2 regions of the Sphaerisporangium siamense genome follow, and region 2 is predicted to be linked to the other one. Evidence: predicted binding sites of a transcription regulator. Region 2 holds the regulator's gene; the other holds the start of a gene.
What was found. Region 2 encodes LexA, which represses DNA repair genes until DNA is damaged. Its sites were predicted from a motif close to TCGAACANNTGTTCGA; they were not measured.
Positions count from the first base shown of each region.

Region 1: BJ982_RS31760 (SAV_6107 family HEPN domain-containing protein) is a predicted target of LexA. The motif match lies at 5,361-5,376, and genes of this name have one in related genera.

Region 1 is NZ_JACHND010000001.1:6,950,993-6,965,554, reverse strand. It holds gene BJ982_RS31795 (Rv2175c family DNA-binding protein) at 1-273, shown strand, start outside; gene thiE (thiamine phosphate synthase) at 251-889, shown strand; gene BJ982_RS31785 (polyprenyl synthetase family protein) at 906-1,970, opposite strand; gene metF (methylenetetrahydrofolate reductase [NAD(P)H]) at 2,081-3,013, shown strand; gene BJ982_RS31775 (GNAT family N-acetyltransferase) at 3,010-3,591, opposite strand; gene BJ982_RS31770 (YbaK/EbsC family protein) at 3,729-4,205, opposite strand; gene BJ982_RS31765 (L,D-transpeptidase family protein) at 4,334-5,155, shown strand; gene BJ982_RS31760 (SAV_6107 family HEPN domain-containing protein) at 5,639-6,079, shown strand; gene bldD (transcriptional regulator BldD) at 6,832-7,326, opposite strand; gene pyrR (bifunctional pyr operon transcriptional regulator/uracil phosphoribosyltransferase PyrR) at 7,849-8,523, shown strand; gene BJ982_RS31745 (aspartate carbamoyltransferase catalytic subunit) at 8,520-9,455, shown strand; gene BJ982_RS31740 (dihydroorotase) at 9,452-10,756, shown strand; gene carA (glutamine-hydrolyzing carbamoyl-phosphate synthase small subunit) at 10,800-11,951, shown strand; gene carB (carbamoyl-phosphate synthase large subunit) at 11,944-14,562, shown strand, end outside.
Region 2 is NZ_JACHND010000001.1:3,984,901-3,999,462, forward strand. It holds gene BJ982_RS18225 (FAD-binding oxidoreductase) at 1-1,153, shown strand, start outside; gene BJ982_RS18230 (SAM-dependent methyltransferase) at 1,167-2,426, shown strand; gene BJ982_RS18235 (long-chain-fatty-acid--CoA ligase) at 2,499-4,049, opposite strand; gene BJ982_RS18240 (GMC family oxidoreductase) at 4,229-5,776, shown strand; gene BJ982_RS18245 (cytochrome P450) at 5,823-7,082, shown strand; gene BJ982_RS18250 (hypothetical protein) at 7,095-8,489, opposite strand; gene leuS (leucine--tRNA ligase) at 8,985-11,447, shown strand; gene lexA (transcriptional repressor LexA) at 11,585-12,298, opposite strand; gene nrdR (transcriptional regulator NrdR) at 12,969-13,430, shown strand; gene BJ982_RS18270 (vitamin B12-dependent ribonucleotide reductase) at 13,578-14,562, shown strand, end outside.

The DNA.
Region 1 (14,562 bases), 3.0 Mb from region 2:
CGCGCCAAGCAGCTCCTGAAGGACAAGAAGCTCCTCGGCGTCCGCAGGGGCGGCCCGGAGCCCGAGGTGCCGGCGGTCTTCATCGCCGGCGACGACGTGCTGAAGGGTCTCCCCGGCACGCTCACCGTCCTCGCCGACGCGGGATACGACGACGTCGAGTCCCTGCGCTGGCTGTTCACGCCCGACGACTCCCTGCCGGGGGCGCCGGTCGAGGCGATCCGCGCGGGCCGGCACACCGAGGTGAAGCGGCGTGCCCAAGCGCTCGCTTTCTGACGCGCGGCTCTATCTCTGCACCGACGGCCGCCGGCGCCAGGGCGACCTGGAGGACTTCCTGGACGCCGTGCTCGCCGGCGGCGTGGACATCGTCCAGCTCCGCGAGAAGGGCCTGGAGGCCCGGCAGGAACTCGCGCTGCTGGAGGTGTTCCGCGACGCCTGCGACAGGCACGGGGCCCTGCTGGCGGTCAACGACCGCGCCGACATCGCCTACGCCGCCCGCCCCGACGTGCTCCACCTCGGGCAGGACGATCTGCCCGTGCCCGTGGCGCGCGCCATCCTCGGGCCGGACGTCGTCATCGGGCGCTCCACGCACAGCGACGCCGAGGCGTCGGCGGCGGCCGTCGAGCCGGGCGTCGACTACTTCTGCTGCGGGCCGGTGTGGCCCACGCCGACCAAGCCCGGGCGTCCCGCGCCCGGGCCCGGCCTGCTGAAGCACGCGGCCTCGCTGGGCACGGAACGCCCCTGGTTCGGCATCGGCGGCATCGGCCTGGACACGCTGGACGAGGTGCTCTCCTACGGCGTGTCACGGGTGGTGGTCGTGCGGGCCGTCACCGAGGCCGAGGACCCCGGCGCGGCGGCGGCGGAGTTCGCGCGGCGGCTGCGGGCGCCCTGACGCCCGCGGCCCCGGGTCAGCTCCGGCGCGCGGTCGCGGCGACGGCCAGCTCCTCCAGGGCCCGCCGCGCCTCGGGCGTGATCGGCGCGCGCTCCAGCGAGCTCAGCGCGTCGTCGAGGTACCGCTTGATCATCTCCTCGCCGGCCGCGAGCGCCCCGGTGTCCTCGATGATCGCCCGCAGCCGCCCGACGCCCTCCTGGTCCAGGGCGGGGTCGCCGAGCAGGCGCCGCACGTCGGCGGCCTGGCGCTCGGAGGCCGCCGACAGGGTGCGCGCGATCAGCATGGTGCGCTTGCCCTCGCGCAGGTCGTCGCCCGCGGGCTTGCCGGTCTCGGCCGGGTTGCCGAAGACGCCGAGGATGTCGTCGCGCAGCTGGAAGGCGATGCCGACCTTGTGCCCGTACTGCACGCACAGCCGGTCGATCCAGGGCTCCTGCCGGCGGGCGGCGAGCACCAGGCCGAGCCGCAGGGGCTGCTCGACGGAGTACTTGCCGCTCTTGTGCAGCGCCACGCGCAAAGCGCTCTCGAAGGTGCTCTCGCCGTGCGCCTGTTCGAGGAGGTCCAGGTACTGACCGCACATCAGCTCGGTCCGCATGAGGTCGTGAACGGGCTCGGCGGCGGCCAGTGCCTCGGCGGGCAGGCCGCTGGCCCGCCACATCTCGCTCGACCAGACCAGCAGCAGGCTGCCGAGCAGGACGGCGGCCCCCTCGCCGAACCTGGCAGGGGAGCCGCGCCATCCGGCCTCCTCGTGCATCGCCTCGAACCGCTTGTGCGCGGAGGGCCTGCCTCTGCGCAGGTCGCTGGAATCCATCACGTCGTCATGGATCAAGGCGCTGGCCTGGAGCAACTCCAGCGACGCGGCGGCGGCGCAGATCTCGGGGCCGTCCTCTCCGCCCGCCCCGCGCCACCCCCAGTAACAGAACGCGGGACGCAGCCGCTTGCCGCCGGCCAGGAAGTCCTCCGCCGCGGTCAGCAGGGGAGCGAGGTCGGGGCCGCCGACCAGAGGCCGCTGCCGCTCCACGAACGCCCGCAGCCTGCGGTCCACCTCGGTGCGAAAGGAGTCCCACTGGAAGGAAGGGGTCATGCTCCGAGATTAGTGGTCGCTTGCTGACGTACTGATTACCCGCCCCTCACTTGCGGGAACCGCACGTTCGCACGGGGTCCGCACCGGGCCGGACCTGTAGCCTTGGACCCATGTCTCTGGGTCGTCCTTCCGTCCGCCCTGACCGCGTGCCCACCGTCAGAGATCTGCTCGCCGCCGGTGGCCGGTCGTTCTCTTTCGAGTTCATGCCCCCCAAGACCGACGAGGGGGAGCGGCAGCTCTGGCGCGCGATCCGCGAGCTGGAGGCCCTGCGCCCGACCTTCGTGTCCGTCACCTACGGCGCGGGCGGGTCCAGCAGGGACCGCACGGTCGACGCCGTCGAGCGCATCGCGCACGAGACCACGCTCACGCCCGTCGCCCACTTCACCGCCGTCGACCACTCGCTGCGCGAGCTGCGCCACCTGATCGGCAGGTTCGCCGGGGCGGGCGTGCGCAACATCCTCGCCGTCCGCGGCGACCCGCCCGGCACCGACCCGCTGGCCGAGTGGATCAAGCACCCCGAGGGCGTCGCGTACGCCGAGGACCTGGTGCGCCTGATCCGCCAGGCCGGGGACTTCTGCGTCGGCGTGGCCGCCTTCCCCTACCGCCACCCGAGGTCGCCCTCCATCGAGTCCGACACCGAGTACTTCGTGCGCAAGTGCCGGGCCGGGGCCGACTACGCCATCACCCAGATGTTCTTCCGCGCCGAGGACTACCTGCGGCTGCGCGACCGCGTCGCGGCCCGCGGCTGCGACACGCCGATCATCCCGGGCATCATGCCCGTCACCCAGATGAGCACCATCGCCAGGTCGGAGAAGCTGTCCGGCGCGCCGTTCCCGCCCGAGGTCGCCGCGCGCTTCGAGGCCGTCGCCGGCGACCCCGCCGACGTGCGCCGCGTCGGCATCGAGCACGCCGCCGAGCTGTGCCAGACCCTGCTCGACGAGGGCGCGCCCGGCATCCACTTCATCACCTTCAACAAGTCCAGTGCGACCCGCGAGGTCTACCAGGCGCTGTCCCCCGAGCCCGCCGTCGCGAAGGCCGGCTAACCCCGGCCGGGGCGCGCGGCGGCCGGGTCCGCCGCGCGCAGCGGCAGCGTGCTGCCCACGATCGCGTAGTGCTCGTAGCCGCCGGGGAAGACGAACATCTCCATCAGGTCGACGAAGCCCAGCGTCCGGTACAGGTGGCGCGCCGCCGTCGGACGGTCGTGGGTGGACAGCACGGCGGTGCGCTCGCGCCGGCCCTCGCACAGGCCGCGCACGAGCCGCCGCCCGATGCCCTTGCCCTGGTAGCCGGGGTGCACGTGGATCTCCGCGATCTCCAGGGCGTCCTCGAACCACGCGGCCGCGACGGCGGCGCCCTCGCGGTCCTCCAGGCCCCGGCGTACGACGTCGTGCCACCACTGTCCCGGCGCGCCGTGGAAGCCGTACCCGAAGCCGGCCACCGCGCCGTCGTAGGTCTCGGCGAACAGGCAGGTGAAGTCCGGGAAGGTGGCGTGGTTGCGCATGATGCCCTGCCGGCCCGCCAGCTGCTCGGGCGGAGGGCGCATCGCCGCCGTGTAGATCCGGATCACCGTGTCCAGCTCGGCGGTGAACTCCGCGGCACCGGCGCGTCGCAGTTCGATCACTCGTCGCACACTAGCAGCACCCTGCGGAGGCACGGCCGAACCCGATCAGAGCGATCTTCAGGGTGTTAACCCGGCGTACCGGGCGGCGAGGGAATCCGGCGTACCGGGCGGCCGAGGGCGATGTGGGACCGGCCCGCCTACTCGACGTCGGCCGCGCTGCCGCCCGTGATGCGCACGAGCTCGTCGAACGTGGTCGGGAAGACCGTGTGCGCGTGACCGGCCGCGGCCCACACCACCTCGTGCTTGCCGAGCCAGGTGTCCACCAGCGTGCGGATCGGCGCCGGGTGCCCGACCGGGGCCACGCCGCCGATGGTCTGCCCGGTCGCCGCCTTCACGAACTCCGGCGTGGCCCTCTTGACCTTGGCCACGCCCACCAGCCGGGCGATCAAACCCGTGTCCACCCGGTGCGCGCCGCTGGTCAGCACCAGCAGAGGCTCGCCGTCGGCGTCGAAGATCAGGCTGTTGGCGATGGCCCCGACCTCGCAGCCGAGCTGGGCGGCGGCGGTCACGGCCGTGGGCGCGGCATCCTCCAGCACGACCACCTCGCCGGTCGCGCCGGCCTCGCGCAGAGCGACGGTCACCTTCTGGACGCTCGGATGCAACTTTTCTGGCACCGGACCACTCTAAGCATGTTGACCCGGTTGAGCCATTGATTACATCTCCGTGACTCACGGTGGGTGAGCTTGATCCTTGCGCTAATGTCCGTGATCTGTACATGGCGTTACCGAAGGGGAGTTTTGACATGGGGGTTGGTAGGCGGCTCGCCGCCGCGGCGGTGCTGACCGCGGGAGCCGTGCTCGTCTCGGGCCTCGGGACGGGAATCCACTACGCGGCGCCGGCAGGGGGAGCCGGCGCCCGGGGCGCGACGGTCGAGATCCACGCGACGCCGGTCGGCCGGGAGGTCGCGGTCGCGCCGTTCACGGCGCCGAACGTCCGGCTGAAGATCGGCGCCAAGGGCGCCGCCGTCAAGCAGTTGCAGAGCCGCCTGCGGGAGCTCGGCTACGCGCCCGGCAAGATCGACGCACGGTACGGAGGCACCACACAGTCCGCCGTCTGGGCGTTCCAGAAGGTCCAGGGCATCACGCCCACGAGCACGATCACCTCGCGCACCTGGCGGGCCCTGGAGGACCCGAGGCCGCCGCGGGTGCTCGTGCCGCGGGGCAAGCCCGACCGGGTCGAGGTCGACCTCACCCGGCAGATCGCCGTCCTGTACCGGTCCGGTCAGGTGCGGTTGATCACCCACGTCTCCTCGGGCAGCGGCATCCCCTACTGCGAGACGGCGACCTGGCAGGGCAAGGTGCAGAAGTTCTGCGGCGACGCCAGGACCCCGACCGGCGACTACAAGACCACGTGGCGGCGTTCGGGCTGGCACAAGTCCTACCTCGGGCAGCTCTACAACCCGATCTTCTTCAACGGCGGCATCGCGCTGCACGGCGCGCTCTCGGTGCCGCTCTACCCCGCCTCCCACGGGTGCGTGCGCCTGCCGATGCACGTCGCGCAGGCCCTGCCCTCGATGCTCGGCACCGGGGTGCCCGTCCACGTGAGGGGCAAGTTCCGGCGCTGATCCGGTTGCTCTGTTCGAAGGCCGCGCGCGTCACGACGCCGCGGCCTTCGTCATGTCCGGCCCCAGGATCCAGCCCCTTCTCCCGCCCCTCGTCCCTGGGCGCCACCCGCCGTCACGTGCGGTTTCGTGTCAGAGGCCCGTGCTCGGGCGCAGGTTGACGCCATGATCGAACCTTTGTTCGTGAGATGCTTGACATCGCTCATCATCGAATTTATGTTCGACACAGTGGGGGCGGGACTCGCGGCCTGCCCTCACCTCCGGCGGGCCGCCGTCCATGGCGGCGGCCCCGCCGGCGAGACGCGACGGCCGGACGGGGAGAGGGGAAGCTCCTCGTCCGGCCCCGGGCGGCGAGCCGGGCCGAGAGAGCGAGGGACGAGCCTGCCACGTGACCCCTACCAGCAGACCATCGGAATTGTCGGTGGCATCTGCGACGGTGTTATCACCGGCGGTCACCGCCGAGGCCATGACCCAAGGAGGGTTGGCATGACTCGACAGTCCGGAGAAGGTCCCCGGGTCTCCCAGACGGTGCGCGCGCACCTCGCCGACGCGCACGCGTGCCTGGCCGACTCGGCGGCGTCCCGCACCCCCGCCGAGGGGTACGTCTCGGCCCACCTCGCGGCGCTGCGCGCGGCGGCCGCGATCCTCGCGGCGCTCCCGCGGCCCATGGACGGGCGAAGACGCCGGTTGCGCAGCGCGTGGGAGTTGTTACCGGAGGCCGAGCCCAAGCTGGCGCAGTGGGCGGCCTACTTCGCCGAGACGGCGCGCAAGCGGGCCATGGCCGAGGCCGGCATGGTGCGCGTGGTGTCGGCCCCGGAGTCCGACGAGTTGCTCGCCGAGGCCCGCACCTTCGTGGCCGTCGTCGAGGACATCCTCGGCGTCCCCGGCCAGGCCACCATCCCGGTGAACACCCCGATGGCCGGCTGACCCACCCCGCCCAGCGCCCTCATCGCGCCGTCGGCCCACACCCGCCCCCGGGTCGCCGATCCCACCCTGCCGTGTGCCACGATCCCGCCGGGTGGTCGATCCAACCTGCCCAGGCGAGACGCACCGGCGCGCCACCGAGCCGACGCGTGTCGCACCCGCTCTACCTGGCCGATGCGCCATCTTATGGCTGCTCAACCGGCTGATGCGCGATTTACCGGTTTCACCCGGCCGATGCCCGATCCGTCGGCCTTACCTGGCCTATGTGCGATCCACCGGCTCTGCCGGGCCGATGTGCGGCGTTCTGGCGACTCGCCCGGCCGATGCGTGGCCTGCGGGCCTTATCACCATCCGTCCCCGGGTCGCCGGGCTCACAGGCGTGCCGACGCGGTGAGTGCGCGGAGCGTCGTGTGCGGGAGGGATCGCCCCGGGATCCTCGCCGCACACGACGGTGCGTGTTTCGTTCGGGTCGCCGACGCCGTGAGGGCAGAGTCCCGTGCCACCGGCGCGACCGGCCGGGAAGCCGACGGGCCTGACGGCCGTCGTGGTCCCCGGGTCGTCATCGCTCCGCGGGCCGGCGCGGTCCTGAGAACGGCTGGGATGCTCAGGCGGGCGTGGTCCTGGGAGGGCTCGGGGGGTCGGGCAGGGCGCTCAGGGGGCCATGACCGGACGGGCCCGTTCAGGGGCGTGACCGGACTGCTCAGGGCGGTGACCGTACGGCGTGGCGACCGTACGGTCCCGGGGAAGAACGGTCGTCAGAACGATTCGACCGCGCGGCGCGCCTCCGCGTCCAGCACGCCCCAGGTGATGAGCTCTTCGGTCAGCTCGTTCGGGGACTTGTCGTAGATGACCGCGAGCGAGCGCAGATCTTCCTGGCGGATCGACAGCACCTTGCCGTTGTAGTCGCCACGCTGGCTCTGGATCGTGGCCGCGTAACGGGCGAGGGCCCCGGCCTTCTCCTTGGGCAACTGGGCGAGGCGCTCCAGGTCGATCACCAGTTTGGGCGTAGGGCCAAGAGGAGCGGGCGCGGACCCTCCGGGCAGCAGCTCGGAGACGGGCACACCGTAGAAATCAGCGAGCTCGGCGAGCTTCTGCACGGTCACGGCGCGGTCGCCGCGCTCGTAAGAGCCGACGACGACGGCTTTCCACCTGCCGCGCGACTTCTCTTCGACCCCGTGCAGTGATAGCCCCTGCTGGGTGCGGATGGCGCGGAGTCGCGCGCCCAGCGACTTGGCGTAGTCAGACGGCATTGTTAGGCCCCCGGCTTTCTATGAACGTTCTCACTTATTGTGCGCCTCGCGACGGTTGTGGCGGCGCTCGGGTCTGGGACCCGGGACAGGCACCATCGGTGACCGGAGCGTCGCGGTTTACCCGAGTACGTCGCGAGGTGTGGTTACGGACAGTGACGGTAAAGGTGTGGGCGTGATTGGTCAAGCTGATTGGAAAAAAGATGCCGAATCCTGTCCGGTCGGGTGCTGATCTGCGCGGCCGTGAACGTGGCTCCGGTCCCTTCCGTATCCGTCGGCCACGGGTTCACGGAACGTCCGCGCGCGCCCGGCGTCCCGTCCGATAAGGCACCCCCGTGCGCCGCGGCCGAGCCCCGGCCCGCCCGCGCGACTGGAGCGGCGGCCGTTCCCCCGCAGGTCAGCGGAAGGGTATCCGCCCAGGTCGAGTGGGGCGAACCGGTTCGGGGCGTTCTCGGGCGGGCTGCTAACGTGAGTGCACCAGTTCCTTTAACCCCGTCCTGTGAGGCGGGAAAGGCGGTGACCTCCATGAACGGCGCCCGGAATCAGGCGCACGACGACGTACGCGCCGAAGTTCGCGACCACGGCCACGACGCCGGGTACGACGACGGCGGGGAAGACGCGCGGGCACAGGCCCCGGCGCACGACGAGACCTCCCCGCGCGACGGCGAGCGCGCGGTGCTGGAGGCCCCTGACATCAACCGGGCCCTCACCCGCATCGCCCACGAGATCCTCGAACGGGCCAAGGGCCCCGAGAACCTTCTCCTGCTCGGCATCCCCACCCGCGGCACCTTCCTGGCGCGCAGGCTCGCCGACCGCATCGAGCAGGTCGAGGGCCGCCCGGTGGCCTTCGGCTCCCTCGACGTCACCATGTACCGCGACGACCTGCGGCTCAGGCCCGCGCGGGCGCTCGGCCGCACCGACCTCCCCAAAGAGGGGGTGGACGGCCGCATCGTCGTCCTGGTGGACGACGTCCTGTTCTCCGGCCGCACCGTGCGCGCGGCGCTCGACGCGCTGAACGACCTCGGCCGTCCGAGGGCGGTCCGCCTGGCGGTGCTGGTCGACCGCGGCCACCGCGAGCTGCCCATCCGCGCCGACTACGTCGGCAAGAACCTCCCGACCTCCCGCGCCGAGACGGTGCGGGTGTGTCTCACCGAGACCGACCAGCGGGACGCCGTCCTGCTGAGGGGAGGCCAGCGATGAAGCGCCATCTGCTGTCCACCACCGACCTGTCGCGCGAGGACGCCCTGCTCATCCTCGACACCGCCGAGGAACTCGCCGAGGTCTCGGGCCGTTCGATCAAGAAGCTGCCCACTCTGCGCGGGCGCACGGTGGTGAACCTCTTCTTCGAGGACTCCACGCGCACCCGCATCTCCTTCGAGGCCGCCGCCAAGCGCCTGTCCGCCGACGTCATCAACTTCTCGGCCAAGGGGTCCAGCGTGTCCAAGGGCGAGAGCCTGAAGGACACGGCCCTCACCCTGCAGGCGATGGGCGCCGACGCCGTGGTGGTGCGGCACGGCGCCTCCGGGGCGCCGCACCGCCTGGCCACCTGGGTGGACGGCAGCGTGGTCAACGCCGGCGACGGCACCCATGAGCACCCGACGCAGGCGCTGCTCGACGCGTTCACCATGCGCCGCCGCCTCGGCGACCTGGACGGCCGCCGGGTCACGATCGTCGGGGACGTCCTGCACAGCCGGGTGGCGCGCTCCAACGTCCACCTGCTGCACACCCTCGGCGCCGAGGTCACCCTCGTGGCCCCGCCCACGCTGCTGCCGGTGTCCATGGGCGACTGGCCGTGCGAGGTCTCCTACGACTTCGACGCGGTGCTGCCCAAGTCCGACGTGGTGATGATGCTGCGCGTCCAGCACGAGCGCATGAACGCCTCCTACTTCCCCTCCGCCCGGGAGTACAGCCGCCGCTACGGCCTGGACCCCGAGCGCATGGCGCGCATGCCCGTGGGGGCGATCGTGATGCACCCCGGCCCGATGAACCGCGGCATGGAGATCGCCGCGGAGGTCGCCGACGGCGAGCGCTCCACGATCGTCGAGCAGGTCACCAACGGCGTGACCGTCCGCATGGCCGTGCTGTATCTGCTTCTGTCCGGCTCCGAGCCCGCGATCGGGGGAAACCAGTGACCTACCTTCTCAGGGGCGCCCGTGTTCTCGGGGGCGACCCGCGCGACGTGCTGCTCGACGACGGCCGGATCGCCGAGATCGGCGCGCCCGGCCGGCTGGACGCGGCGGGCGCGACGGTCGTCGACGCCGACGGGCTGGTCGCGCTGCCCGGCCTGGTGGACCTGCACACCCACCTGCGCGAGCCGGGCCGCGAGGACGCCGAGACCGTCGAGTCGGGCACGGCGGCCGCCGCGCTCGGCGGGTTCACGGCCGTGCACGCGATGGCCAACACCTCGCCGGTCGCCGACACCGCGGGCGTGGTGGAGCAGGTCTGGCGGCTCGGCCAGGAGGCCGGCCACTGCGACGTGCGGCCGGTCGGCGCGGTGACCGCGGGCCTGGCGGGCCGCCAGCTCGCCGAGCTCGGCGCGATGGCCGACAGCGCGGCCCGCGTGCGGGTCTTCTCCGACGACGGCGTGTGCGTCTCGGACGCGGTGCTCATGCGGCGCGCCCTGGAGTACGTCAAGGCGTTCGACGGCGTGGTGGCCCAGCACGCGCAGGAGCCCCGCCTGACCGAGGGCGCGCAGATGAACGAGGGCGCGGTGTCGGGCCGTCTCGGCCTGACCGGCTGGCCCGCCGTCGCCGAGGAGGCGATCATCGCGCGCGACTGCCTGCTGGCCGCGCACGTCGGCTCCCGCCTGCACGTCTGCCACGTCTCCACGGCCGGCTCCGTCGAGATCATCCGCTGGGCCAAGTCGAAGGGCTGGGACGTCACCGCCGAGGTGACCCCGCACCACCTGCTGCTCACCGACGCGCGCGCCGAGTCCTCGCCCGCCGGGCCCTACAACCCCATCTACAAGGTGAACCCGCCGCTGCGCACCGAGGCCGACGTCCGGGCGCTGCGGCTGGCGCTGGCCGACGGCACGATCGACTGCGTGGCCACCGACCACGCCCCCCACCCGGTCGAGGACAAGGAGACCGAGTGGCCGGCGGCGGCCATGGGCATGATCGGTCTGGAGACCGCCCTGTCCGTCGTCCAGGAGGCGATGGTCGAGACCGGGCTGCTGGACTGGGCCGGCGTCGCCGACCGCATGTCCGCCCGCCCCGCCCGCATCGGCCGCCTGTCCGGCCACGGCGGGCCCCTGGAGGCGGGGGCCACCGCCAACCTCACCTTGGTGGACCCCTCCGCGCGCCGGGACGTCGACCCGGGCGCCTTCGCCTCCAAGAGCCGTAACACGCCCTATGTGGGCATGACGCTGCCGGGCGCAGTCGTCGCGACGTTCCTGCGCGGCCGCCCCACCGTCCTCGAAGGGAAACTGACGTGACGACCCCCGTGACCCGTCCCGTCCACGTAGAAGGGAAGACCAGGTGACGCGCCCCACCCCGGCGGTCCTCGTGCTGGAGGACGGCCGCGCCTTCCATGGCACCTCCTACGGCGCCGAGGGGGAGACCTTCGGCGAGATGGTCTTCGCCACGGGCATGACCGGATACCAGGAGACCTTGACCGACCCGTCCTACCACCGCCAGATCGTGGCGATGACCGCCCCGCACATCGGCAACACCGGCGTCAACGACGAGGACCCGGAGTCCTCGCGCGTCTGGGTGGCCGGGTACGTCGTGCGCGAGCCGGCGCGCGTCGCCTCCAACTGGCGTTCGCGCCGCTCCCTGGACGACGAGTTGCGCCGCCAGGGCGTGGTCGGCATCGCCATGCCCGGCACCCGCGCGCTCACCCGCCACCTGCGCGAGCGCGGCGCGATGCGCGCCGGCGTGTTCACCGCGCCCACGGCCCCGGTCGAGGAACTGGCCGAGCGCGTGCGCACGAGCCCCTCGATGGTCGGCGCCGACCTGGCCAAGGAGGTCTCCACGGCGGCGCCGTACGTCGTGCCCGCCCACGGCGTCAAGAGGTTCACGGTCGCGGCGATCGACCTCGGCATCAAGGCGATGACGCCGTACCGCATGGCCGAGCGCGGCTGCGAGGTGCACGTGCTGCCCGCCACCGCGACCGCGGCCGACGTGCTGGCCGTCGACCCCGACGGGGTGTTCCTGTCCAACGGCCCCGGCGACCCCGCCGCCGCGGACTACGCGGTGGAGACCCTCACCGGGGTGCTGGAGGCCCGCAGGCCGGTGTTCGGCATCTGCTTCGGCAACCAGATCCTGGGCCGGGCGCTCGGCCTCGGCACCTACAAGCTCCGCTACGGCCACCGGGGCGTCAACCAGCCCGTCCAGGACCGCCGGACCGGCAAGGTGGACATCTCCGCCCACAACCACGGTTTCGCCGTCCAGGCGCCGCTGGAGGGCCCGTTCGACACCCCGTACGGGCGCGGCGAGGTCAGCCACGTCAACCTCAACGACGACTGCGTCGAGGGGCTGCGCCTGCTCGACTACCCGGCGTTCAGCGTGCAGTACCACCCCGAGGCCGCCGCGGGCCCGCACGACGCCGCGGGCCTGTTCGACGAGTTCTGCGCCCTGATGGCGGGCGGCGCCACGGGCACGAAGGGGGAGGAGCGGCGCAATGGCTAAGCGCACCGACATCTCGTCGATCATGGTGATCGGCTCGGGGCCCATCGTGATCGGGCAGGCCTGCGAGTTCGACTACTCCGGCACGCAGGCCTGCCGGGTGCTGCGCGCCGAGGGCTACCGCGTGATCCTCGTCAACAGCAACCCCGCGACGATCATGACCGACCCCGAGTTCGCCGACGCCACCTACGTCGAGCCGATCACCCCGGGCATCGTCGAGCAGATCATCGCCAAGGAGCGCCCCGACGCCCTGCTGCCCACCCTCGGCGGCCAGACCGCGCTCAACACCGCGGTCGCCCTGTACGAGGCGGGCGTGCTCAAGCGCTACGGCGTCGAGCTCATCGGCGCCGACATCGCGGCGATCCAGGCCGGAGAGAACCGCGAGCTGTTCAAGGGCATCGTCGCCAAGGTCGCCGAGGAGCACGGGCTGAACGCCGAGTCCGCGCGGTCGGCGATCTGCCACACGCTGGAGGAGTGCCTCGCCGCCGCGGACACCCTGGGCTACCCGGTGGTCGTGCGGCCGAGCTTCACCATGGGCGGCGCCGGCTCGGGCTTCGCCTACGACGAGGAGGACCTGCACCGCATCGCCGGGGCCGGGCTCGACGCCTCGCCGACCACCGAGGTGCTCCTGGAGGAGTCGATCCTCGGCTGGAAGGAGTACGAGCTGGAGGTCATGCGCGACCGGGCCGACAACGTCGTCATCGTCTGCTCCATCGAGAACATCGACCCGATGGGCGTGCACACCGGCGACAGCGTCACCGTGGCCCCGGCCATGACGCTGACCGACCGCGAGTACCAGAACATGCGCGACGTCGCCATCGCCGTCATCCGCGAGGTCGGCGTCGACACCGGCGGCTGCAACATCCAGTTCGCCGTGGACCCCCGCACCGGGCGCATGATCGTCATCGAGATGAACCCCCGGGTGTCGCGGTCCAGCGCCCTGGCCTCCAAGGCCACCGGCTTCCCGATCGCCAAGATCGCCGCGAAGCTCGCCATCGGCTACACCCTGGACGAGATCCCCAACGACATCACCCGCGAGACCCCGGCCTCCTTCGAGCCCTCGCTGGACTACGTGGTGGTGAAGGTCCCGCGGTTCGCGTTCGAGAAGTTCGCCGGCGCCGACCGCACCCTCACCACCCACATGAAGTCGGTGGGCGAGGCCATGGCCATCGGCAGGTCCTTCCCCGAGGCGCTCCAGAAGGCCCTCAGGTCGCTGGAGAAGAAGGAGTCGTCCTTCTCCTGGGCCGGAGAGCCCGGCGGCCCCGAGGACAGGAGCAGGCTGCTCGACGCGTGCCGCACCCCGCACGACGGGCGGCTGCGCACGATGCAGCAGGCCATCCGGGCCGGCGCCACCCTGGAGGAGCTGTACGAGGCCACCGCCGTGGACCCGTGGTTCCTCGACCAGCTCTTCCTGATCGACGAGGAGGCCGCCGCCCTGCGCGAGGGCGAGTTGACGGCCGCCGCGCTGACCAGGGCCAAGCGGCACGGCTTCTCCGACGCCCAGATCGCCGAGATCCGCGGGCTGGCCGAGCCCGAGGTCAGGGCCCTGCGCGACGCGCTCGGCGTACGCCCGGTCTACAACACCGTGGACACCTGCGCCGCCGAGTTCGCCGCCAAGACCCCCTACCTGTACTCGACCTACGACGAGGAGACCGAGGTCCCGCACGGCGACCGGCCCAAGGTGATCATCCTCGGCAGCGGGCCGAACCGCATCGGGCAGGGCATCGAGTTCGACTACGCCTGCGTGCACGCCTCCTTCGAGCTGTCGGCCGCCGGGTACGAGACCGTGATGGTCAACTGCAACCCCGAGACCGTCTCGACCGACTACGACACCTCCGACCGGCTCTACTTCGAGCCGCTCACGCTGGAGGACGTCCTGGAGGTCGTGCGCGCCGAGCGCGAGACCGGTCCCATCGCGGGCGTCATCGTGCAGCTCGGGGGCCAGACGCCGCTGGGCCTCGCCCAGGCGCTCAAGGACGCAGGCGTGCCGGTCGTCGGCACCAGCCCCGAGTCCATCCACCTGGCGGAGGACCGCGGGGCGTTCGGCCGGGTGCTCGCCGAGGCCGCGCTGCCCGCGCCCCGGCACGGCACCGCCATGACCGTGGAGCAGGCGCGCGAGGTCGCCGCCGAGATCGGCTACCCGGTGCTGGTGCGCCCGTCCTACGTCCTCGGCGGCGCCGGCATGGCGATCGTCTACGACGAGGACACGCTGAGCGCCTACATGGGCCGCGCGGCGGGCGACCACCCCGTCCTCGTCGACAAGTTCCTCGACGAGGCCATCGAGATCGACGTGGACGCGCTGTTCGACGGCGAGGAGCTGTACCTCGGCGGCGTGATGGAGCACATCGAGGAGGCCGGCATCCACTCGGGCGACTCGGCGTGCGCGCTGCCGCCGATCACGCTCGGCGGGTTCGACATCAAGCGCATCCGCGCCGCCACCGAGGCCATCGCGCGCGGCGTCGGCGTGCGCGGCCTCCTGAACGTCCAGTACGCCCTGTCGGCCAACATCCTGTACGTCCTGGAGGCCAACCCGCGCGCGAGCCGCACGGTGCCGTTCGTGTCCAAGGCGACGGCGGTGCCGCTCGCCAAGGCCGCGGCCCGGGTGATGATGGGC
Region 2 (14,562 bases):
GGGTATGACGACCTACGAGCGCCTCGTGGACGCCACGCTGCCGTCCGGTCTCATGCCCTACGTCGTGCCCCAGCTCAAGACCATCACCCTCGGCGGCGCGGTCACCGGTCTCGGCATCGAGTCCACCAGCTTCCGCCACGGTCTGCCGCACGAGTCGGTCGAGGAGATGGAGATCCTCACCGGCGACGGCCAAATCCTCGTGGCCAGGGCCGACAACGAGCACGCCGACCTGTTCCGGGCGTTCCCCAACTCCTACGGCACCCTGGGCTACGCTCTGCGGCTGCGCATCAAGCTGCTGCCCGTCCAGCCGTACGTGCGGCTGACGCACGTCCCGTTCTCGGACGCCCACAAGTGCATGCTCGCCATGCAGGAGATCTGCGACAGCGGGCGCTACGACGGCGAGCCGGTCGACTTCGTGGACGGCACCTACTTCCATCCGGGCGAGATGTACCTCACGGTCGGGCAGTTCGCCGACCGCGCGCCGTACGCCTCGGACTACACCGGGATGCGCATCTACTACCAGTCGATCCGCACCCGCACGCGCGACTGGCTGACCGTCCGCGACTATCTGTGGCGCTGGGACACCGACTGGTTCTGGTGCTCGCGCGCCTTCGGGGTCCAGCAGCCGCTGGTCCGCTCCCTGATCCCCCGCCGCTGGCTGCGCTCGGACGTCTACCGCCGGCTCGTCGGCCTCAACCAGAAGTACGGCGTGACGGCCAGGATCGACCGGTGGCGGGACAACCCCGTGCACGAGTCGGTCATCCAGGACGTCGAGGTGCCGGCCGAGCGGGGCGCTGACTTCCTGGAGTTCTTCCAGGACAAGGTGGGCATGACGCCCGTGTGGATGTGCCCGCTCAAGGCCACCGAAGACTGGCCGCTCTACCCCCTGGAGCCGGGCAAGCTCTATGTGAACTTCGGATTCTGGGGCATGGTCGCCCTGCCGCGCGGCCAGTTCGACGGGTATCACAACAGGCTCATCGAGAGGAACGTGCACGAGCTGGGCGGCCACAAATCCCTGTATTCCACATCGTTCTACCCCCGTGACGAGTTCTGGCGTCTCTACAACGGCGACGCGTACTGGCCGGTCAAGCAGGCATACGACCCCCAGGGACGGCTGCTCGACCTCTACGACAAGTGCGTGCGGGGGCGTTGAGGAGGTTGGTTGGATGACACTCGCCCAGATCTTCGAGAAGGTCGTGGGGCCGGAGGCGAATGTGGCGTTCGCCGCCTACGACGGCAGCAAGGCCGGCCGTTCGGACGCCGACGTCCGCATCGAGGTCAAGACCCCGATAGCGCTCGCCTACCTCGCGCAGGCCCCCGGTGAGATGGGTCTCGCCCGCGCGTACATCGCCGGGCACATCGACGTGCAGGGGGACATGTACACCCTGCTGTCGGAGATGGCGCAGGTCACGCTGAACGACATCCCCCTCAAGGAGAAGGTGTCGATCGCGCGCTCGCTCGGGCTCAAGCCGTTGCTGATGCGGGTGCCCCCGCCCCCGCAGGAGGTCCGCCGCAGCGCCATGGCGCGGCTCGGCAGCCGTCACGCCAAGCAGCGCGACGCCGAGGCGATCCACCACCACTACGACGTCTCCAACCGGTTCTACGAGTGGGTGCTCGGCCCGTCCATGGCCTACACCTGCGCGGTGTTCCCCGAGGCGGACAGTTCGCTGGAAGAGGCGCAGTTCGCCAAGTTCGACCTGGTCGCCAAGAAGCTCGGCCTCAAGCCGGGCATGCGGCTGCTCGACGTCGGCTGCGGCTGGGGCGGCATGGTCATGCACGCGGCCAAGCACTACGGGGTCAAGGCGCTCGGCGTCACGCTCTCGCGCCAGCAGGCCGAGTGGGCGCAGAAGGCCATCGCCGAGGCCGGGCTGTCGGAGCTGGCCGAGGTCCGCCACCTGGACTACCGCGACGTGACCGAGACCGGCTTCGACGCGGTCAGCTCCATCGGCCTCACCGAGCACATCGGCAAGGACCAGCTCCCCGGCTACTTCGGCTTCCTGTACGGCAAGCTCAAGCCCGGCGGCAGGCTGCTCAACCACTGCATCACCCGCCCGACCGGCACCGAGCGCACCATCAACAAGGGCGGCTTCATCAACCGGTACGTCTTCCCCGACGGCGAGCTGGAGTCGGTCGGCTACCTGATCCGGCAGATGGAGGACCTGGGCTTCGAGATCCGCCACGAGGAGAACCTGCGCGAGCACTACGCCAAGACCCTCATGAAGTGGTGCGCCAACCTCGACGACCACTGGGAGGAGGCGCTCGCGGAGGTCGGCCGCGGCACGGCCCGCGTGTGGCGGCTCTACATGGCCGGCTGCGTCGTCGGCTTCGAGCGCAACAAGGTGCAGCTCCACCAGGTGCTGGGCGTCAAGCTGCGCGAGAACGGCGAGGCGGACGTCCCGCTGCGCCCCTCGCTGGACTGGCCCTGATCCACCGCCGGCCCGGCGGCGGCCCGCCCGTGAGTCTTGCTCACGGCGCGGCCGGCCGCCGGGCGGGCGCGGTCAGCGCAGCTCGCGCTTGAGGATCTTCCCGCTGGCGGTCATCGGGAAGGATTCGCGGAACTCCACCAGCCGGGGGTACTTGTAGGCCGCCATGGTGGCCCTGCACCACTCGACCAGTTCCTCCTCGGTGAGCGTCGCGCCCGGCTTGAGGATCACGTGCGCCTTGACCTCCTCGCCGAGGGACTCGTGCGGCACGCCGACGACCGCCGCGAGCGAGACCGCCTCGTGGGTCATCAGGACCTCTTCCAGCTCGCGCGGATACACGTTGAACCCGCCCCGGATGATCATGTCCTTGGCGCGGTCGACGATGAAGTAGAAGCCGTCGGCGTCCCGGGTCGCGATGTCGCCGGTCCGGAACCAGCCGTCCCTCATCACCTCGGCGGTGGCCTCCGGCCGGCCGTAGTAGCCCTTCATCACGTTGTGGCCGCGGACGGCGATCTCGCCGGGCCCCTCGCCCTCCACGGTGTTCCACTCCGCGTCGACCAGGCGCATCTCGACGCCCCAGATGGGCGTGCCCACCGAGCCGGGCTTGGTCGGCCGGTCCCGCTGGTTGAAGCTCGCCACCGGCGAGGTCTCCGACAGCCCGTACCCCTCCAGCACCGGCACGCCGAACGTCTTCTCGACGTCCTTGAGCACCTCGACCGGCAGCGACGACCCGCCCGCCACCGCCGTCCGCAGCGTGGCCGGCGCCGCGAGGCCCTGGGCGTGGACGGCGGTCAGCATGGCCCAGTACATCGTCGGGACCCCGGCGAAGAACGTCACCCGCTCCTCGCGCATGAGCGCCAGCGCGCCCGCCGGGTCGAAGCGCGGCATCAGCACCAGGCTCGCCCGCCGCCGGAACCCCACGTTCATGATCACGGTCTGCCCGAACGAGTGGAACAGCGGCAGCGTCGCGAGCAGGACGTCCTCGCCGGTCCGCTCGAACATCTCGTCGGAGACGATCGCGTTCATGAGCATGTTCTGGTGGCTCAGCTCGGCGCCCTTCGGCTGCCCGGTCGTGCCGCTCGTGTAGAGGATCACCGCCGTGTCGTCCGGCGCGGTGGCCGCGGTCTCGAACGTCCCGGAGTGTCCCCGCAGCGCGCCCCACAACGTCGGGACGCCGTCGATGCCGGACTCGGTGGCGAGCGGCGTGGCGGGCAGCAGGAAGAAGCCGTCGGCGTGCGGCCCGTCCGGGACGGCCTCGCGGAAGGCGGCGAGCCCGCGCTCCCCGAGCGGCAGGTCCGGGGTGCCCTCGAAGCAGAACAGCGCCTTGGCCCCCGAGTCGCGCAGGTGGTAGGCGATCTCGCGTGGCTGGAGCAGCACGTTGAGCGGGACGACCGCGGCGCCGGCCTTGAGGACGCCGTAGTAGACGACGGGGAAGTACGGCAGGTTGGGGCAGGCCAGGGCCACGGTGTCGCCCCTGCCGACACCCCGCGAGGCGAGGAGGTTCGCGACCTGGTTCGCCAGCGTGTCCACCAGCGCGTAGGACATCCGGACGTCGCCGGACACGACGGCCGTGCGGTCGGGGTGTTCGCGGGCGCTGTCCTCCAGGATGACGGACAGGTTGAGCATGGGCGGTCTCCTTTGGTGCGAGGACCTCGCGGGGCCGACGGGGGCGGTCACGCGGTCGCGAGGCTGGCGTCATCCTGGCAGCCCGGCGGCAGTAACGCTACTAATCGGTAACGAGCGTGGACGGACGGCGATGACCCGGCGTAAGTACGTGAGCAGTTGCGTACCACCCGGAGGCGGCAATGCAGTACGACTACGTCATCGTCGGGGCCGGCGCGGCGGGCTGCGTGCTCGCCAACCGGCTCTCGGCCGATCCCGCCGTGCGGGTGCTCCTGCTGGAGGCGGGCGGCGCCGACCGGCGCATGGAGATCCGGGTCCCCGCCGCCTTCTCCAAGCTCTTCAGGACCCGCTACGACTGGAACGTCACCACCGCCAAGCAGGTGGAGATGTCCGGGCGCCGGCTGTACTGGCCGCTCGGCAGGACGCTCGGCGGGTCGACGTCCATCAACGCCCAGATGTGGGTGCGCGGGCACCGGGCCGACTACGACGGCTGGAACCTGCCCGGTTGGTCCTACGAGGAGGTCCTGCCGTACTTCCGGCGCAGCGAGCGGCGGATCGGCTCCAACCGGGGCGGGGTGTACGGCACCGGCGGCCCCATGTTCGTCTCGGAGTTACGCGCTCCCAACGAGGCCACCCTGGCGTTCCTGCGCGCCTGTGAGGAGGCGGGGATGGCCCGGCTGGAGGAGCTGAACGGCCCCTCCAACGAGGGGTTCTCCCAGACGCCGGTCACCCAGGAGCGCGGCAGGCGGTGGAGCGCCGCCGACGGCTACCTCAGGCCCGCGATGAGCCGTCCCAATCTGACCGTGCTCACCGCGGCCCCGGCCCGCCGCGTGCTGCTGGACGGCTCGGGCCGGGCCACGGGGGTCGAGTACGGCGAGGGCAGACAGGTGACGGCCACCCGTGAGGTGATCGTCTCGGCCGGGGCGGTCGGGTCGCCGCGGCTGCTCATGCTCTCCGGCATCGGCGACCCCGCCGAGCTGCGGGCCGCCGGCGTCGAGCCCCGGCACGAGTTGCCCGGCGTGGGCCGCAACCTCATGGACCACCTGGCGGCCGGGATCGTCGTGGCGTGCCCGGCGCCGGTGACGCTGGCCTCGGCCGAGTCGCTCGGCAACCTGGCGCGCTACCTGTTCGGGCGCGGCGGGCCGCTGACCTCCAACGTGGCGGAGGCCGTCGCCTTCCTCAGGACCACTCCGCAGGAGCCCGCCCCCGACATCGAGCTGATCTTCGCGCCCGTGCCGTTCGTGGACCACGGCCTGAGCAGGCCGCCCGGGCACGGCGTCACCGTCGGCGCGATCCTGCTCCAGCCGGAGAGCCGCGGCCGGGTCACGCTGGACGGCGAGGGCGGCGTCGTGGTGGACCCGTGCTATCTCACCGCCGAGGCCGACGTGCGGCGCCTGGCCGCCGGGCTGGCGCGGGCGCGGGAGCTCACCGAGACCGAGGCGTTCCGGCCGTACGCGGGCGGGCCGATGCGGCCGTACGGCGGGGAGCGCACCCAGCCGGAACTGGCCCGCTACGCGCGCGAGACCGCCGAGACGCTCTACCATCCCGCGGGCACGTGCAAGATGGGCATCGACGACGACGCCGTGGTGGACCCGTCGCTGCGCGTGATCGGGGTGCCGGGGCTGCGGGTGGCCGACGCCTCGGTGATGCCGACGCTGAACCGCGGCCACACCCAGGCCCCGACCATCATGATCGCCGAAAAGGCCGCCGATATGATCCGCGCCTCTTGACGGCCGGAGGGATCTTTCCAACGATGGACGCGGAGGTGTGGGGGCGATGACGCTTGCTGTCACGGACATCGACCTGTCCGACATCCCCTTCTGGGGGTTGCCGCACGGCGCGCGCAACGACGCCTTCCGGCGGCTGCGCGAGCTCGACCGGCCGGTGTTCATGGCCGAGCAGCGCATCCCGTTCATCGGCGGGGGCAAGGGCTACTACGCGCTGGTCCGGCACGCCGACGTCACCGAGGCCAGCCGCAACGCGGGGGTCTTCAGCAGCGAGCCGACCTCCAACAGCATCCCCGACCTGCCGAGGTGGCTCGCGATCTACTTCGGCTCGATGATCAACATGGACGATCCCCGGCACGCCCGCCTGCGCCGGATCGTCTCGCGCGCGTTCACCCCGCGGATCCTGCGGAAGATGGAGGAGGACGTCGCCAGGGCGGCGCGCGAGGTTCTCGACGCGGCGATGGCGGAGGGGGCGGGGGACTTCGTCCCGCAGATCGCCGCCCGGCTTCCCGTCCAGGTCATCTGCGACATGATGGGCATCCCGCCGAAATATCACGACATGGTGCTACGGCACACCAACGTCGTCCTCGGCAACGCCGACGTCGAGTACACCGGCATCCGCCCCGACATGAGCCGCCTCAACGTCGCCCGCGGCATCGCCCGGCTGCTGCGCTCGGGCCACGCGCTCAACTCCCTGGCCCGCGGCCTCGGCCGCGAGCGGCGCGCCCGCCCGACCGGCGACCTGACCAGCCTGCTGGTGAACGGCGACGAACACCTGACCGCCCAGGAGCTCGGCTCGTTCTTCATCCTGCTCGTCGTGGCGGGCAGCGAGACCACCCGCAACGCCATCGCCCACGGGCTCAAGCTGTTCACCGACAACCCTGACCAGCGCGACCTGCTGCTCGGCGACCTGGATGGCCGCCTGCCCGGCGCCGTCGAAGAGATCATCCGCTGCGCCACCCCGGTGATCCAGTTCCGGCGCACGGTCACCCGCGACCACGAGATGAACGGCCAGAGGTACGTCAAGGGCGACAAGGTGCTGCTCTTCTACAACTCGGCCAACCGCGACGAGGCCGTGTTCGACGACCCGGACGTCTTCGACATCACCCGCAGCCCGAACCCCCACGTCGGGTTCGGCGGCCCGGGCCCGCACTACTGCCTCGGCGCCCACCTGGCGCGGCGGGAGGTCACGGTCATGTTCCGCGAGCTGTTCTCCCGCGCGCCCGGTGTCCACGCCATCGGCGAGCCCGACTACCTGCTCTCCAACTTCATCAACGGCATCAAGCACATGGGCTACCGCTTCGCCTGAGCCGCCCCGCCGTCAGGAGGTCGCCGCGGCCGGGCGGATCGAGGAGAACACCGTGTTGACGTCCGGCAGCAGTTCCTTCTTGCTCGCCGGCACCGCCATGTAGACGATCGCGGGAACGTCCGCGCCCGTGCTCGCCGCCGCGACCACCAGCGTGGTCTTGGTCCCGCCGGCCAGCACCTGGTAGGCGACCAGGCGCGCGGGCATGCCCCCGGCCGACACCCGCTGCTCGGCCGTCTTGACGACCTTGTTGCCCGCGGGGAAGAACTTGTTGCGCGCGGCGAACGCCACCGCGCTGATCACCGGGGTCAGCTCGGCGGGCTCGGAGGCGGAGTACTTGCCCGCCAGGCTCTTGGCCAGCGGGCCGGTCATGATCTGCGCGAACACCGGCGCGCCCGAGCCGTCGGTGCCGGCGGGCACGTACTGCCGCGTCGCGAACCCGTAGGTGGCGCGCACGTGCTCGGCGCGCGTGTCCAGTTGCCACGGCCCGCCGAGCCTGGGCACGGTCACGGCCCCCGCCCGGTCGGTGAGCGCGCCGATGCGCGGGGACGCCTCGCCGGAGTACTTCGGCAGCCTGCCGATGGACTGCGGCTTGGTGCTGGCCTGCGTGCCGGACGGCGAGGCCTTCGGCTTGCCCGTGCCCGCCTTGGCGGTCGGCTCCGCCGCTGCGGAGCCGGAGGAGGAGCTGAGCGGGCCGGCGAGGAACGCCCACAGCAGGGCCAGCACGAGCGCGACCGCCACGGAGGCCACGAGCGCGATCAGCCACACCTTCCTGCCGTCGCCGCCGTCGGCCTCCTCACCGATCGCCTCGTAGTTCTCGCCGAAGACGGTGTTCCACAGCTCCTGCTGGCGCTCGGGCGGCGGCGTCTTGGGGCCGCTGATCTGGCCGGCGGTGACGAACGGCTTGTCGGGATCCTCGGGGGAGAACGCCGGCCCCTGGTGACGCGGTGGCTGGTGTCCCGGCCGGTGCCCGCCGTCCGGGCCGCCGGGCCCGGGCCCGCCGGGACGCGTCGCCGGGCCGGGGACCCGCATGGTGGTCTCGGTGCCCGGCGGCACGTAGGGGCGCGCCTGGGGGCCGGTGTGCTGGGCGCCCATCTGCCGGGGGTCCATCTGCCGGGGGTCCATCTGCCGGGGGTCCATGTGCTGCGGGCCGGTCTGATGGGGGCCGGCCTGGTGGGGGCCCGTGGGCTGGGGGCCTGTGGGCTGGGGGCCTGTGGGGTGCGGACCGGTGGGCCGGGGCGCGTACGACTCCGGCGGGCGGGGCGGCTGCTGCGGGTGCGGCGCCGTCGCGGGGGCGCCGAACGAGCGCTGCTGCTCCCGGGCGGGCGGAGCGGGGGGCGGAGGCGGGGGAGGAGGCATTTCCGGCCACGCCGGGGGGCGCGTGGACTGGCTGGTCTGCTCAGGAGCCATCGCTGGCGAACCTCCCGACTTCATGCCCGGATTGGGGGTGCTGGGCATGATCTCATGGGGTGCGGGGGTGTCCGCAGGAGAATGCGAGAATGCCCGAGGCAGCCGCAGCCCTGTCGGATCGGTCGGCGGATCCTGCATCGGCAGGCCCTCTTGCGTGAATTGCGGGCCGCGTTCCCGGCCGATCGAGTTCGCCACGGCGAAAAGAGTAAACTAAAGGGACATATGAGGTCACAACGGATCTATCACCTTTAGGTACCTGTGTGAGATTCCGGAGCTTTCCTCTGGGGTGCCCCTGACCCACGCGGGGGCGGCCCGAACGCGAGGAAGGCGCATTGCCCGCTGCGCTACCCTTGAGCTATGCGTGGCAGGACCCTGCTTCTTGGCGGGCCGCGGCGACCGAGCTGAAGACCGGTCGGCGCGGCTGCCCCTCGTGGACACGAGGGGTTTCTTTATTGGTCCGGCCATCCACGCCGAGTCAACCGAGGGACATGGGCCGTGAGTGACGAGCAGTACGATCCGCAGGCGCTGCAGGTGAAGTGGCAGGCGCGCTGGGAAGAGCTGGACCCGTACCGGGCGGGCGAGGACGCCGCCGACGAGCGTCCGCGCAAATACCTGCTCGACATGTTCCCCTACCCCTCCGGCGACCTCCACATGGGGCACGGCGAGGTCTTCGCCATCGCCGACGTGCTGGCCCGCTACTGGTTCCAGCGCGGCTACAACGTCCTGCACCCCATCGGCTGGGACTCCTTCGGCCTGCCCGCGGAGAACGCGGCCATCAAGCGCGACGCCCACCCCGCCGAGTGGACGTACGCCAACATCGACACCCAGGCCAACTCCTTCAAGAGGTACGGCATCTCCTTCGACTGGTCGCGCCGCCTGCACACCAGCGACCCGGAGTACTACCGCTGGAACCAGTGGCTGTTCAACCGGTTCTACGAGCGTGGCCTGGCCTACCGCAAGGGCGGCCTGGTCAACTGGTGCCCCAAGGACCAGACGGTGCTGGCCAACGAGCAGGTCGTCGCCGGCCGCTGCGAACGCTGCGGCACCGAGGTCGTGCGGCGCGAGCTGACCCAGTGGTACTTCCGCATCACCGACTACGCCGACCGCCTGCTGGACGACATGGCCCAGCTGGAGGGTGGCTGGCCCGAGCGCGTGCTGACCATGCAGCGCAACTGGATCGGCCGCTCCGAGGGCGCCGACGTCCGCTTCGAGATCGAGGGCCGCGACGAGCCGGTCACCGTCTACACCACCCGCCCCGACACCCTGTACGGCGCCACGTTCTTCGTGGTCGCCGCGGACGCGGCGCTGGCCGAAGAGATCTGCGCGCCCGAGCAGCTGCCCGCGCTGCGCGCCTACCAGGCCGAGGTCGCCAAGCTGAGCGACATCGAGCGCCTGGCCACCGACAAGGAGAAGACCGGCGTCTTCCTCGGGCGCCACGCCGTCAACCCCGTCAACGGCGAGCGCATCCCGGTGTGGGCCGCCGACTACGTCCTGTCCGACTACGGCCACGGCGCGATCATGGCCGTGCCCGCCCACGACCAGCGCGACCTGGACTTCGCCCTGAAGTTCGGCCTGCCCGTGCGGGTCGTCGTCGAGACCGGCCTGCCCGACCCCGCCGAGACCGGCGCCGCCACCCCAGGCGAGGGCACCCTGGTCAACTCCGGGCCCCTGGACGGCCTGTCCAAGGTCGAGGCCATCGCCCGCATCGTCCAGATCCTCCAGGAACGCGGCACGGGCGCCGCCGCCGTCAACTTCCGGCTGCGCGACTGGCTGCTGTCGCGCCAGCGCTTCTGGGGCACGCCCATCCCGATCATCCACTGCCCCGACTGCGGCGAGGTCCCCGTCCCCGACGACCAGTTGCCGGTCACGCTGCCCGACCTGCGCGGCGAGGCCCTGGCGCCCAAGGGCGTCTCGCCGCTGGCCGGGGCCGCCGACTGGGTCGAGGTGGACTGCCCCAAGTGCGGCGGCCCCGCGCGGCGCGACACCGACACCATGGACACCTTCGTCGACTCCTCGTGGTACTTCCTGCGGTACTGCTCGCCCGGCTACGAGGACGGCCCCTTCGACGTCGAGCGCGTCCGGCGCTGGGGCCCGGTGGACCAGTACGTCGGCGGCGTGGAGCACGCCGTGCTCCACCTGCTGTACGCCCGGTTCTTCACCAAGGTCCTGCACGACATGGGCATGGTCGACTTCCCCGAGCCGTTCCTGCGCCTGCTCAACCAGGGGCAGGTCATCAACCAGGGCAAGGCGATGTCCAAGTCCCTGGGCAACGGCGTCGACCTGGGGGAGCAGATCGACGACTTCGGGGTGGACGCCGTCCGGCTGACCATGGTCTTCGCCGGCCCGCCCGAGGACGACATCGACTGGGCCGACGTCTCTCCGGCCGCGTCGCAGAAGTTCCTGGCCCGGGCGTTCCGCGTCGTGGCCGAGGCGGGCGCGGCCTCGGCGCCCGGCGCGGACCCCGCCTCCGGCGATCTGGAGCTGCGCAAGGTCACCCACCGGACGATCGACGAGGTCACCCGCCTGGTCGAGTCCTCCCGCTTCAACGTGGCCGTGGCCCGCATGATGGAACTGACCAGCGCGGCGCGCAGGGCCATCGACTCCGGCCCCGGCGCCGCCGACCCCGCCGTGCGCGAGGCCGCCGAGACGCTGGCCGTCATGCTGTCGCTGGTCGCCCCGTACGCCGCCGAGGAGGGCTGGGAGCGGCTCGGCCACGGCCCGACGATCGCGCGGGCGGGCTGGCCCGCCGCCGACCCGGCGCTGCTGGTCCAGGAGTCGGTCACCTGCGTCGTGCAGGTGGCGGGCAAGGTGCGCGACCGTCTGGAGGTCTCGCCGTCCATCTCGGAGTCCGCGCTGCAGGAGCTGGCCCTGGCCTCCGAGAAGGTGCGGCCGTACCTGTCGGGGACGCCGCGCAAGGTGATCGTGCGGGCGCCCAAGCTGGTCAACATCGTCCCCTGAGCCCCGCGGGGGCCTGCCGGACGGCATGCGAAACCGCCTGAACGTTCCCCGTGGGGACGCTCAGGCGGTTTCGTGGGCTTCGCCGCGCCCGGGCGGTGGGCGCCGGCGAGCGGCCGGATGCGGCGCCGCTCGCCCGGTCAGAGCTTGCGCAGGACCGCGGTCACCTTGCCGAGGACGGTGGCCTCGTCGCCGGGGATCGGGTCGTAGTTGGGGTTGTGCGGGACCAGCCAGACGTGGCCGTCCTTGCGCTTGAAGGTCTTCACGGTGGCCTCGCCGTCGATCATGGCCGCGACGATGTCGCCGTTGTCGGCCACCGGCTGCTGACGCACGACCACCCAGTCGCCGTCGGCGATGGCGGCGTCGATCATGGAGTCACCGGAGACCTGGAGCAGGAACAGCGTGCCCTCGCCCACGAGCTGCTTGGGCAGCGCGAAGACGTCCTCGACGCGCTCCTCGGCCAGGATGGGGCCACCGGCGGCGATGCGGCCCACCAGCGGCACGAACGCGGCCGTGGGGCGGGTCACCAAAGGCTCCTCCTCGCCGGGGCCGACCGGGTCGACCCAGAGCGCGGGCTCCCCGGGCAGGCGGACCTCCAGCGCGCGCGGACGGTGCGGGTCACGGCGCAGGTAGCCCTTGCGCTGCAGCGCGGTGAGCTGGTGGGAGACACTGGAGGTGCTGGTCAGCTGGACCGCCTCGCCGATCTCGCGCATCGACGGCGGATAGCCGCGCTGCTGCACCGAATCGCGGATCACCTCAAGGATCTTGCGCTGCCTCGGGGTGAGGCCCAGGGAGTCACGCCTGCGCACCGCGAGGTCGGTGACGACCGCGCCGCTCTCGTCTTGCTCGTTCATAGTCAACTCCTCCTCGCCGGGCACCCTCGGACGCGCCGCCACCTCAACGCCATGCCCGCCCGGCCGGCTGCCCGTCCGTGTTCCCGATGTCGCACACAGCGACAATAACGCCGTTCAAGATCGTCATCAAACAACTGTTCGAGATAATCCGAACGTGGTCGCCGGTCGGCGCATGACATCGTACGGGAGTTCGATCGATATCGTGTTCGACTTTCGCGATCTTACGCTGGTGAGGCGGGAAAGTCGATCACATGAGCGATCTCGGTCTGATGCGTCCCTTCTCGGGCGCTCCGGGGCCGGGCGCGGCGCCGGAGGCCCCGCACGGGCGCGACACGCCGGGGCGGGGGCCGTTCCCCCTGATCGGCGGGGGGTTCGCGATCCGGGGCCCCGCCGACTTGCGTTCATGGTGCGGCCCTCCTACGGTTGGACCACAACATCTAGTAGTTACACCGTTGTCGGTTGCCCATAGGTTGTGTTTCCGTGGGCGCACTGTGAGCACCCGCAGTGCGCGCGCATGCCTATTTCGGTTAATCCGGAATGGGCTCGCGAGCGTGGGGCGAATACGGAAACATGGGGCGGATTTTCCCCGGGATCGACCCTCCGGGGGGCCGCATTCACGGGGGTCCGGCCGGGTAACCGGTGGGGAATCGCGAGAAAAGGGAGGCGACACGTGCATTGCCCATTCTGTCGTCATCCAGACACCAGGGTGATCGACAGCCGGTCGACCGAGGACGGCGCGGCGATCAGGCGGCGCCGCACGTGCTCCCAATGCGGGCGCCGGTTCACCACCCAGGAGACGGTGTTGCTGATGGTGAGCAAACGCAGCGGCGTGACCGAGGCGTTCTCCCGGGACAAGGTCATCGCCGGGGTGCGCCGCGCCTGCCAGGGCCGTCCCGTCGGCGAGGACTCCCTCGCGCAGCTCGGGCAGCGCGTCGAGGAGAGCATCCGCGCGACGGGTTCGGCCGAGATCCCCTCCCACCAGGTCGGCCTGGCGATCCTCGGGCCGCTGCGCGAGCTCGACGAGGTCGCCTACCTGCGGTTCGCCTCCGTCTACCGCGGCTTCGAGACCCTCGCCGACTTCGAGGAAGAGATCGAGCAACTGCGCGCCTCGCGGGGCGCGGACCAAGACTGACCACTTCAGACACGACCAACACGCCCGGGGAGTCCGAAGGCCGTCGCACGCCGACGAACTCGCCGGGCGCCGGCGCCGGGGGATGTGCGCGGCGCGCGGATGTGTTCCGACATTAGGGCTCCACGGGGTCCCGGAAGGGGAAAGATCATGACGGAGACGGTGAGCGGTTCAGTGGGGCGCGGGGGCAAGCGGGCCTCCAAGGGCCTGAAGGTCAGGCGCATCCACACCACGCCCGGCGTGCACCCGTACGACCAGGTGCGCTGGGAGCGCCGTGACGTCGTCATGACCAACTGGCGGGACGGCTCGATCAACTTCGAGCAGCGGGACGTCGAGTTCCCCGACTTCTGGTCGGTCAACGCCGCCAACATCGTCACCACGAAGTACTTCCGCGGGGCCGTGGGCACCCCGCAGCGCGAGACCGGCCTGCGCCAGCTCGTCGACCGGGTCGTGGGCGTCTACACGCGCACCGGCCGCGAGAACGGCTACTTCGCCACCGAGGAGGACGCCGAGATCTTCGACCACGAGCTGAAGCACGCGCTGATCCACCAGATCTTCAGCTTCAACTCGCCGGTCTGGTTCAACGTCGGCACCGCCTCCCCGCAGCAGGTCTCGGCGTGCTTCATCCTCGCCGTGGACGACCAGATGGAGTCCATCCTGGAGTGGTACAAGGAGGAGGGCATCATCTTCAAGGGCGGGTCCGGGTCGGGGGTCAACCTCTCCCGCATCCGCTCCAGCAAGGAGCTCCTGTCCAGTGGAGGCACCGCCAGCGGCCCGGTGTCGTTCATGCGCGGCGCCGACGCCTCCGCGGGCACCATCAAGTCGGGCGGGGCCACCCGCCGGGCGGCCAAGATGGTCGTCCTCGACGTCGACCACCCCGACATCGAGGAGTTCATCGAGACCAAGGCCCGCGAAGAGGACAAGATCCGCGCCCTGCGCGACGCCGGCTTCGACATGGACCTCGGCGGCAAGGACATCGTGTCCGTCCAGTACCAGAACGCCAACAACTCCGTGCGCGTCTCCGACGAGTTCATGCGCGCCGTGGAGGGGGGCGAAAGCTTCGGGCTGCGCGCCCGGCTGAGCGGCGAGGTGATCGAGCGGGTCGACGCCAAGGCGCTGTTCCGCAAGATGGCCC